2 regions of the Mesobacillus sp. ABV4_180 genome follow, and region 1 is predicted to be linked to the other one. Evidence: riboswitches for the same ligand, from Rfam matches in the RefSeq annotation. Region 1 holds a riboswitch; the other holds the start of a gene.
The links. Region 1 has a riboswitch for S-adenosylmethionine ahead of ACXAEA_RS05630 (methionine ABC transporter ATP-binding protein). Riboswitches for the same ligand answer to the same signal wherever they lie in the genome.
Positions count from the first base shown of each region.

Region 2: linked by a shared signal. The riboswitch ahead of ACXAEA_RS04520 (O-acetylhomoserine aminocarboxypropyltransferase/cysteine synthase family protein) and the one ahead of ACXAEA_RS05630 (methionine ABC transporter ATP-binding protein) in region 1 are both predicted to bind S-adenosylmethionine.

Region 1 covers NZ_JBSWTJ010000001.1:1,137,023-1,142,571, forward strand. Annotated here, with positions in the region: gene ACXAEA_RS05615 (M20 family metallopeptidase) at 1-369, opposite strand, end outside; gene ACXAEA_RS05620 (MetQ/NlpA family ABC transporter substrate-binding protein) at 561-1,397, opposite strand; gene ACXAEA_RS05625 (methionine ABC transporter permease) at 1,414-2,064, opposite strand; gene ACXAEA_RS05630 (methionine ABC transporter ATP-binding protein) at 2,054-3,085, opposite strand; SAM riboswitch class I at 3,197-3,302, opposite strand; SAM riboswitch class I at 3,393-3,495, opposite strand; gene ACXAEA_RS05635 (alpha/beta fold hydrolase) at 3,832-4,611, shown strand; gene ACXAEA_RS05640 (amino acid ABC transporter substrate-binding protein) at 4,832-5,549, shown strand, end outside.
Region 2 covers NZ_JBSWTJ010000001.1:923,427-928,975, forward strand. Annotated here, with positions in the region: gene ACXAEA_RS04480 (acyl-CoA dehydrogenase family protein) at 1-1,101, shown strand, start outside; gene ACXAEA_RS04485 (arsenate reductase family protein) at 1,319-1,675, shown strand; gene gcvH (glycine cleavage system protein GcvH) at 1,729-2,109, shown strand; gene ACXAEA_RS04495 (YusG family protein) at 2,266-2,505, shown strand; gene ACXAEA_RS04500 (hypothetical protein) at 2,593-2,775, opposite strand; gene ACXAEA_RS04505 (toprim domain-containing protein) at 2,970-3,326, shown strand; gene ACXAEA_RS04510 (thioredoxin family protein) at 3,333-3,644, shown strand; gene ACXAEA_RS04515 (SCP2 sterol-binding domain-containing protein) at 3,830-4,171, shown strand; SAM riboswitch class I at 4,260-4,363, shown strand; gene ACXAEA_RS04520 (O-acetylhomoserine aminocarboxypropyltransferase/cysteine synthase family protein) at 4,447-5,549, shown strand, end outside.

The sequences.
Region 1 (5,549 bases):
TTCATCAAGCACTTTGCTTAGAGCAATTGCTGCTGCAACACTTGTAGTTCCTATGATATTATGTCCGCAAGCATGGCCTATTCCTGGAAGAGCATCATATTCTGCAAGAAAAGCGATGGAGGGACCAGGTTTATCAGACTTTTTGCGCGCCACAAAGGATGTCTCATGCCCCGCTACAGCCTTGTTAACTTCAAAGCCTTCATCCTCCAAAATCTTGATCAGCTGGGCAGAAGCGAAAAACTCTTCATTGCCGATTTCCGGACGTTCATGGATTGCGTGGCTGGTTGATAGATAAAGATCTTTGTTTAGTTCTACATTTTCAACAATAACATCCTTTAATTCCTTTAGTGATTTTACAGGTGTTGACATCCTAATTCCTCCTTGATTTTGTTATTTTAGGGGCGGAAGGGATGTGTCCGCCCATTTAAGCAGCTGTCTTTTACCCCAGCTTAGGGGGCTTTTTCGCAGTCAAGGTTACAGAAATCCTTTTTTACCATGATGTTAATAATGCAGGGAAGCTTCCTGATAATCCTGATGAACTTCGCGGCAATCGATGTAGATTACCAGCCAATCTCACTAAGCGGAACGAAGGTAGGAATCGTATTTCCTTTGTATTCCTTCTCGATGAATTCTTTTGTGTCGTCCTGCTGGTAAAGTTCAGCTAACCTCTTCAATATTTTGTTGTTTTTGTCCTCTTCCCGAACAGCAATGATGTTGATATATGGAGTTGCGGTTGCACTTTCGAGGAAGATGGCATCCTTCTTGGGTGTGAATCCTGCGTCAACTGCAATTCCGTTGTTGATGATTGAAGCCGCAACATCTGGCAATACCCTTGGAGTCTGGCCGGCAACAATTGTAACAAACTCAAGATTCTTGGGGTTTTCAACGATTTTATCCAGGGACCCAATACCATCGAATCCATCCTCTAGCTTGATCAAACCAGCTTCCTGCAGCAGAAGAAGGCCTCTGCCCATGTTAGTCGCTTCATTGGCGAGGGCTATTTTGCCGCCTTTAGGGATGTCATTTACATCCTTGAATTTATCTGAATAAATTCCCATTGGTGCAATCAACGTAGTAGCAATAGGTACAAGGTTAATATTATGTTCCTTGATAAAAGCGTCAAAATAAGAAACAGTCTGGAATGAGTTGGCATCCAATTCGCCTTCGGCAAGAGCAAGGTTCGGCTGCACGTAGTCTGAGAAGGTGACGATTTCCACGTCAATCCCTTCTTTTTCAGCTTTTTTAGCGACGAAATCCCATACACGGTGATCCATACCGCTGACGCCAAGTTTGACTTTAACTGTTTCTCCGCTTTTTGCGGATGTTGATGAGCTTGAGCATGCCGTGCTGAATGCTGCCAATGTAAGTACGATAAGGGTTAAAAGTAATTTTTTCATTTTGGTTTCCTCCTGATTATCTTCTTCTGATTTTTTTAGCTGTAATATTTCCAAGCGATTGAAGGCCCTGGACCAACACAATCAAAATTCCTACTGTAATGAGCATCGTTGTTGTATCAAAACGCTGATAGCCATAAGTAATAGCCAGATCCCCCAGGCCGCCGCCGCCGATTGCTCCTGCCATGGCCGAAGCGCCAATCAATCCGACTGTTGCAATCGTGAAGGCGAGGATAAGAGAGCTCAGCGCTTCAGGGATAATGAATTTAAAAACGATCTGCCAGGGAGTAGCGCCCATTGATTCTGCAGCTTCGATGACACCCGGGTCCACTTCCAAAAGAGAATTCTCTACTAATCTTGCAATATACGGCCCTGCATAAAAGACAAGCGGGACGACTGCCGCAGCGGTGCCAATGGATGTACCAACAAGAAATCTGGTAATTGGGATTATCGCTACCAGTAAGATGATGAATGGCACCGAGCGGAACACGTTGATGATGCCATTCAGGACATTGAAGACCGGAGCGTTTTCAAGCAAATGTCCTTTCCGTGTCACGACGAGAGCAATTCCAAGAGGCACTCCAAGGACTGCCGAGAACAGCAGCGAGAACGCAACCATCTGGAGAGTCTCTACTAATGCCTGAATGATTTGTTCTGAATTAACTAGCATGTGCTTTCACTTCCTTTATGCTTACTTTTTGCTGGCCGATAAAATTTAGAGCCCGTAAAATTTCTTTATCACTGCCCTGAAACTCGACGATCAGGTTTCCGAATGGGGTGCCCTGAAGCTCGGTAATATTTCCAAAAAGAACATTGATATTTACATCAAATTTCTTTGCAAGCTGTGATAAAAGCGGCTGGCCGGCTGAATCACCGACAAAATTGATTCGGAATACCTTTTGAAGCCCGGAGTGCCCATCAATAATCGTTCGAACTGAATCTGGGATAGTGTCATTCATGATGGAGCTGACAAAGTTCCTTGCCGTTTTCGTTTTCGGAGCAGAAAAGACATCAAAGACAGTGCCTTCCTCAATAATTCTTCCTTCTTCAATGACAGCCACGCGATCACAAATTTCACGGATGACTGACATCTCATGGGTAATGATTAAAATGGTGATGTTGTACTCCTTGTTGATTTTTTTCAAAAGCTGAAGAATGGAGCTTGTTGTCTGCGGATCAAGTGCAGAAGTCGCTTCGTCACACAGCAGGATTTTCGGCTGGGTTGCCAGTGCCCGTGCTATTCCAATCCGCTGCTTTTGGCCGCCGGATAGCTGATCCGGATAACTGTCTGCTTTATCAGCAAGGCCGACAAATTCAAGAAGCTGATGAACCCGCTCTTTTATTTGTGCCTTTGGAATTTTTGCGAGGACCAGCGGCATGGCCACATTATCAAAAACGGTTTTCGAATTTAAGAGATTGAAATGCTGGAATACCATCCCGATATTCCTTTTAATCTCCCTGACCTCTTTTACAGAAAGGGAAGTCAGGTCGCAGCCATCAACAATCACCTGTCCTGAAGTCGGACGTTCCAATAAATTCACGCAGCGGATCAATGAACTTTTTCCTGCGCCGCTAAAACCAATGACTCCAAATATTTCGCCTTCGTTAATTTCTAAATCAATTCCATTTAGCGCGGCTACCTTTTGCCCGCGGCTTTCGTATACTTTTTCTACTTTCTGAAAAGTAATCACCTTTCTGCCTCCTTTGTAGATGGTTCATCCATGCTTTTTCAATTAACAAAAAAGCCCTCTTCCCGGAAATAGGAAGAGGGCACGCCTGAAAAAATACAGGACAAACTTCTCTTCTTATCTCCCAAGCCTTTTGCTTGCTGGATTTGGCACAGTCCCCCATAAGGGGTCCGCTGCCGAGGCTTCATAGGGCCAGTCCCTCCGCCTCTCTTGATAAGAAAGTATTGATATATAGTTGTAGGTAGGGAATTCCGGAAAAATAAAAATCCCCTTCAGAAAGAAGAGGACATCAAATTAAAAAGTTGGCCTCTTCTTATCTGTCAAGCTGCGCTTGCTGGATTTGGCACAGATTCCAAAAGGAGTCCGCTGCCGAGGTGTCATAGGGCCAGTCCCTCAACCTCTCTTGATAAGAAGGTAACGAATATTCGGTTTTAAATCTTGTTTATTACTTTACTGTGGCATAGAGAAAGTGTCAATCATTTTATTTGGAATTTTTCTCGAAATTTGGAAAATGGGAAATTCGGATTATAAGGATGAGGTGAGATCCAGCCGTTGAAAAAATTAAAAGAAGGTGCCCAAAAGTTTTATATCTTTTGCTACACCATCTTTCGTTGATGGAAATTAGTTTGCTTTAGGTTTTACCTTTTTTCAAGTTAGCTTCCTCAACCTTCCTTAGTTCTAGGTAATCACCTATGTTAAAAAAATGAATATCTTATGCTCGATACCACTTTCATCGAGGAGGCTTGGGCATGGGTTACTTTGTTACTGTAGAACAAGGTGTGAATTTGTATGTTGAAGACATTAATCCTGGAGGAAGCAAGACCATTGTTTTCTTGCATGGCTGGCCGTTGAGCCATAAACAGTTTGAATATCAATTTAATGTTCTTCCATCCATGGGGTACCGTTGCATCGGGATAGACTGGAGGGGCTTCGGGAATTCGGATAAACCAATGTCTGGATACACTTTTGACCGATTGGCCGATGATATCCGCGCGGTAGTTGAGACACTTCAATTAAATAATTTTGCCCTGGTTGGCCACTCTACTGGAGGTGCGATCGCAATCAGATATATGTCCCGGTACAATGGTTACGGAGTATCAAGGCTGGTCCTTGTTGATGCTGCAGCCCCAACAGGATTTACAGCCGAAAATGCAGGCAAATTGCTTAAAGAAGCATTAAACGACCGCCCGAAGATGATGCAGGGAATAATTGATACTTTTTTCTTTCAATATATTTCTCCTCAGTTTTCCGACTGGTTCTTTCAAATGGGACTACAGGCCGCAGGTTGGTCCACAGCGTCAGTCATCGTTTTATTAAGAGGTGAAAACCTGCATGCTGACCTTCCAAAAATAGAAGTACCAACATTAATTATTCACGGCATTCATGACAAAGTGATACCTTTTGCACAAGCGCAAGAACAAAATCGAAAAATAAGGAATTCACAGCTTGTTCCTTTTCAGTATAGTGGACATGGTGCTTTCTGGGAAGAACGGGACAAGTTCAACCAGCTGCTGACACAGTTTATTTAGCGATCTGGCTGTAAAAGTTTAGTAGTGAAATTCATTAAAAATGCACACGAAAAATGACGTATGAAATGACATACGTCATTTTCTTTTGTCTAATTTTTATCTGAGTAATAAACAAAAAAATTTTGAGGGAAATTAAATAAGAATTATCTTTTGACGGAAAAAGAAAATTGATTTATGATTTACTAATCCGATAAAACCAACCTAAATAGGAGGAATTAAAATGAGGAAATTATCTTTACTTTTTGTTTTGATCCTAACTGCAGTCCTGATGATGGCAGGCTGCGGTGGAAAGAATGAGTCCGATGAAGTGCCACAGGGGAACGATGCTACCGACAAAGAGAATGCAGTTCTTGAGAAGGTTGAAAAGGAAGGGGTCCTTCTTGTTGGAACAGAGGGTACATATCCACCTTTCACTTTCCATGACGAGAGCGGAAAACTCACAGGATTTGATGTTGAAATTGCAACTGAAGTCGCTAAAAGACTTGGAGTCAAGGCTGAGTTTAAAGAGACTCAGTGGGACGCCATGTTTGCTGGCCTTGATGCAAAGCGTTTTGACATGATCGCGAACCAAGTAGGAATCAAACCTGAAAGAGAAGAGAAGTATGCCTTCTCAAAACCATATATCACATCAACGGCTGTATTGATTGCACATGAAGAGAATGATGAAGTGAAAGGTTTTGAAGATTTAAATGGGAAAAAGGCAGCTCAGTCCATGACAAGCAACTATGCAGACATAGCCAGAACTAATGGTGCAGAAATCGTTGGAGTAGAAGGGTTTAACCAGGCGATTGAGCTGATTTTGTCAAAGCGTGCGGATGTTACAATTAACGAAAATCTTTCCTTCCTTGATTTTAAAAAGGCAAAGCCTGATGCAAAAGTAAAAATTGTAGCAGAGAGCGAAGATGCATCACAAAGTGGTTTGATGTTCAGAAAAGACA
Region 2 (5,549 bases), 210 kb from region 1:
AGTTCATCGACTCGTACATTGATTCTAGAAGATGCACAGGTTCCGGTTGAAAACCTTCTTGGCCAGGCTGGAAAGGGCCACCTGATTGCATTCAATATCCTGAATATCGGCCGATACAAGCTTGGTGTAGGTGCAACTGGCGGAGCGAAGCACGCGTTTGGCCTGACTGTGAAATATACGAACCAGCGTCAGCAGTTCAAAACACCAATTTCCCAGTTCAATCTTACAAAAGAAAAGCTTGGCACAATGGCTGCAAAAATCTATGCAACTGAAAGCTCCGTATATCGTACAGTAGGTCTGTTCGAAGAGAGAATGAACCAGCTTTCAGAGGAAGAAATCAACAATGGCAAAGCAGTTGCTGATTCAATTGCCGAGTACGCAATCGAGTGCTCAATGAATAAAGTGTTCGCTACGGAAACGCTTGATTATGTAGTAGATGAAGGTGTACAGCTCCATGGTGGATACGGCTTCATGCAGGAGTATGAAATCGAGAGAGCATACCGCGACTCAAGGATCAACAGAATTTTCGAGGGAACAAACGAAATCAACCGTCTGCTGGTGCCGGGAACATTCCTGCGCAAAGCAATGAAGGGTGAGCTTCCATTATTGCAAAAAGCACAGCAGCTCCAGGAAGAATTGATGATGCTTATGCCTGAAGAGCCGGGCGATGAGCCGCTTGCACAGGAAAAGTACCTTGTAAAGAACGCGAAGAAGATCGGCTTGCTTGCAGCGGGTCTGGCTGCACAGAAGTTCGGCAAGGCGTTGGAAAAAGAACAGGAAATCCTCGTGAATATTGCGGATATTATTTCCAATGCATATTCAATGGAATCGGCCGTTCTCCGTACTGAAAAGGCAATCGCAAAAGAAGGACTGGAAAAGAGCAAGCAAAAGCTTCTTTACACTCAAATCTTCTGCCAGGAAGCATTCAATGAAATCGAGCGTGACGCAAAGGAGACTCTTGTGGCAACAGAAGAAGGCGATGCACTTCGAATGCTGACTTCCGCATTGCGTAAATTCACAAGACACACTCCAATAAATGTGATCGCGAAAAAGCGTGAAGCTGCAGAAAAGCTGATCGAAGCAGAACGTTTTGTAGTTTAATCCAATTTGAATCATACGCTCCTCTCGTTTTCGGGAGGAGTGTTTTTTAAATTTTTTTTGTTCTGGAAGGATTTTTGCGAATTATGTTGAAATAAGTAATGGATGCCAAAATTATTGGTGGAACTAGACACGGAATGTTAGTATTTTGCCGCCTTAATATGTTACTATCCGTTTAGAGGGTTTAATAAATGGGATACTAGCAAAGGGTGGTGAGAAAATGGCAAACACGTTTTATTGGTACCCTAAATGCGGCACTTGCAGAAATGCAAAGAAATGGTTAGAACAGCATAATGTAGAGTTTAATGAAGTACATATTGTTGAAAACCCGCCTTCCCAATCCGAGCTAAAAGAATTGCTTGAAAAAAGTGGCCTGGAGATCAAGAAGTTTTTTAATACTAGCGGGATGAAGTACCGTGAACTGGGCTTGAAAGACAAAATCAAGACAGCATCGGAGAGTGAGCTTCTCGAACTGCTTGCTTCAGATGGAATGCTGATCAAACGCCCCCTCATGACAGACGGGGAAAAGGTAACTGTGGGCTTTAAAGAAGAAGAATACGAAAAAGCCTGGCTGTAAATTTGGTCCCATCGATATTAATCGATAGAGATATACAATTGGAGGGATAGTTAATGAATACACCAAAAGAGTTGCGTTATTCTGAAGAACACGAATGGGTAAAAGTTGAAGGAGAACAGGTTCGCGTAGGTATCACTGATTTTGCTCAATCTGAGCTTGGCGACATCGTATTCGTCGAACTTCCTGAAGTAGGCGATGAAATCACTGCTAATGAGCCATTCGGAAGCGTTGAGTCCGTAAAGACAGTATCCGAGTTATATGCGCCACTTAGCGGCAAGGTAGTAGCAATTAATGAAGAGCTTAACGACAGCCCTGAATTCGTAAACGAATCTCCATACGAAAAAGCATGGATGATCGTGGTAGAACCAGCTGACAACAATGAAGTTGACAAGCTTATGACTCCAGAGCAATATGAAGAAATGATCAAAGAATAAGATACTTTCAAGACGCCTTGAGAATCAGGGCGTCTTTCATTTAGGAGCATTTTATCCAGTAAGAATCCCATATCGGACTCCTTGTTATTTCCATCACTTCTAATCAGAATTTCGGACAAACTATAGATACCGATGAATGAAAAAGGGTGGGAAATCATGACGCTGAAACAAAAAAAGCTGGACATCACTGACCGGGTAACAGGAAAATTGGAAAATGGAGAAGTTCAACTCTATCTTGAAAATGAACCAATCGGGAAGATCCAGCTTCCAGATGGAATTAAACTTGAATTGGGTCATCATTATGTGTCTGAACAGAATAGGATTTACCAGCATGTATCAGTGCCGGACCAATCAGAACCTCGGTATACTGATTGTGATGAAGGCGGCTGGTGTTAAGCAAAAGCAGCGGCCGGCCATGTCGCTGCTTTTTTGTTGTACACCTGGAAATTATAAAATGGTTTAGTTGTGGATAATTACATTTGGTTATCTTAATCCAGCTTCAGCGCGTAGCCCCTCGAGAAGTTGTCTAGTTTCGCCTCCTAGAAACTCCGAAACTTCAACTCCGCCGGCAGAAGCAATAAGCGCTTCTTTGTCGGAGTTTCCAGTTTCTGCGTTTCTGGACAGTCGGCTATACTTTTCGATTTCGGTCCGCTCAGGTGAAGTCAAAGAACGACTTCACCGGTCGGCCCTCCAGCGCTTGTCGGGGCTGACCAAGGCGCTTGCGCTTTCTTATATGCTAGTCTTAATTTTTGCATTCTAATTCAAAAACAGTGACAATAGAAATATGTACATACCAGCACAATTTATTTAATAATGTTTATAATGTTGTAAAGCAATTATTATCTGGTGCATAGGTGGTTATGGCGATGGACGAAAATCACAAGGTGATCATAGTGGAAGGCTCGTCAGACAAGAAGAAAGTGCAAGCCGTGCTAAAAGAATCTGTTGAAATCATCTGTACAAATGGGACGATTGGTGTTTCGAAACTCGATGAACTAATTGATTCCCTTTTTGATAAAGATGTATATATCCTTGTGGATGCGGATGCATCCGGTGAAAAACTGCGAAAGCAATTTAAACGGGAATTTCCCGAAGCCAACCATCTCTACATTGATAAAATGTACAGGGAAGTTGCAACGGCACCGGAAAACCATCTAGCTACAGTTTTAATTGGAGCAAATATCGATGTTCATACAGAGTACTTAGAAAAAGGATGACTGTAGATGAAAGATTGGACAAAGGCCCAATTGGAAGCTTTCTTAGCAGAAGGGGAAACAGGGTATCTTTATTTTTACACGCCAATGTGCGGAACCTGCCAGGTAGCAAGTAAGATGCTATCGGTGATCGAGCAGTTGCTTCCTGAAATGCCTTCGGGAAAGGCCGATTTAAATTACCTGCCTGATATGGCAGAGCGATTTGAAATTGAAAGTGTTCCATGCCTTATTGTTTTAAATAAGGGAGAGGTGCAGGAGAAAATCTATGCCTTCCAATCCGTCCCGTATCTTTTTGACAAGCTTAAAAGGTTAACAGTCTAAAGGATCAGCTTGATTTCTTTTGACATATTTCTCGGGAAATGAAGGACAATGCCGAAAAACAATTGGCATTGTCTTTTTGTGTATTTCTACTTGCGAAAACCGCATATTATGAACTATTTGTCGAAGGATTTATAGAGGTCTTTCCCCTGCTTTCAAGGAATATGTAAGACAGGGAGTTGATCGGTATGTACGAACGAATCGAAGAGTTTATGAATGAAATCCACACGAAGAAGCATATGATGGAATTAGTCAAAAAACTGGACCTTTGTTTGAAAATCGAGGCTGAAACAGGTGATTTCCACCTTGTTTTTAAAGACGGGAATGTCACATTTGCAGATGGATGTGACAAACAGACTGATATTCAGGCAACAATCTCGGGGAAGCATGAATTCCTGATTCAATTATTAGATGGCGAAATCAAACTCCGCCAAGGGGTGCGATTAAATTACTTTTATTTAAATTGTCCATTTCGATCCCAGTTGCTTATCGAATCAATCTTCTACCTTGCAAGGCCGATACCTGTATAAAATTTTATCAGAAAAATCAAAATAATATTTGACCAGTGATCTGCTGCGTGCTATTATCACTTTAACGCAAAAAAACTCCAATTGAATATTCTTATCCAGAGAGGCGGAGGGACTGGCCCAATGATGCCCGGCAACCGGTTGTGAAACACGGTGCCAATTCCAGCAGAGTGTATGGCTCTGAAAAGATAAGGAGAGATGATAAATGAACCTCTTCTTTAAGAAGAGGTTTTTTTGTATCAGCTTTCCGTAATTATTTTTTGAATGGAGAGATGAAAATGGCGAATGAACAAAAGAACTACAAAATTGAAACTATTGGGGTTCATGGAGGACAGTCACCGGACCCAGTTACTGGTGCCAGGGCGTTGCCTATTTATTCGAGCAATGCATTTCAATTTGAGAACACAGACCATGCAGCGGATTTATTTGCTTTGAAAGAGTCAGGTTATATTTACTCAAGGATACATAACCCGACTGTGACAGCTCTTGAGGAAAAAGTTGCCCTCCTTGAGGGGGGAGTTGGAGCCCTTGCGCTTTCAAGCGGCATGGCTGCCATCACACTGTCGATTCTCAATGTTGCGCATGCTGGTGATGAGGTCGTTGCAGCTTCCAACCTTTATGGTGGAACCTATAATTTATTTGCTGTTACACTGCCAAAATACGGCATAAAGGTTCATTTTGTTGATCCTGAAAACCCGGAAAACTTTAGGAAAGCCATTACTCCTGACACAAAAGCTGTCTTCGCGGAAACAATCGGGAACCCTAGTTTAAGGGTTTTGGATATCGAGGCTGTCGCTGACATCGCCCATGAAGCCGGCGTTCCGCTGATTATAGATAACACGTTTGCAACTCCATTTCTATGCCGTCCGATCGAACATGGAGCGGACATTGTCATCCATTCCGCAACGAAATGGCTGTTAGGCAATGGTACCGTCCTTGGCGGCATCATTGTGGATGGAGGTAAATTTGATTGGAAGTCTCCTAAATTCCCGGGTTTCAACGAACCTGATGGAAGTTATCATAATATCGTGTATAGCGAAGCCATTGGAGCTGCTGCATACATTGTAAAGGCCAGGGTCCAGCTTCTCCGTGATCTCGGGCCATCTATTAGCCCTCAGAGTGCTTTCCAATTCAATCTGGGAATTGAGACATTGCATGTCCGCATGAAGGAGCATGTCGCAAATACCCAAAAAGTCGTGGACTATCTCGAGTCGCATCCTGCGGTTACCTGGGTCTCTTACCCTGGCCATGATTCTCATCCTGATAAAGAGCTTGCTGAACGGTACCTGCCAAAAGGGGCTGGAGCCGTAGTCGTTTTTGGAATAGAAGGAGGAAGAAAGGCAGGTGCGACGCTGATCAATTCTGTGAAATTGTGGTCCCA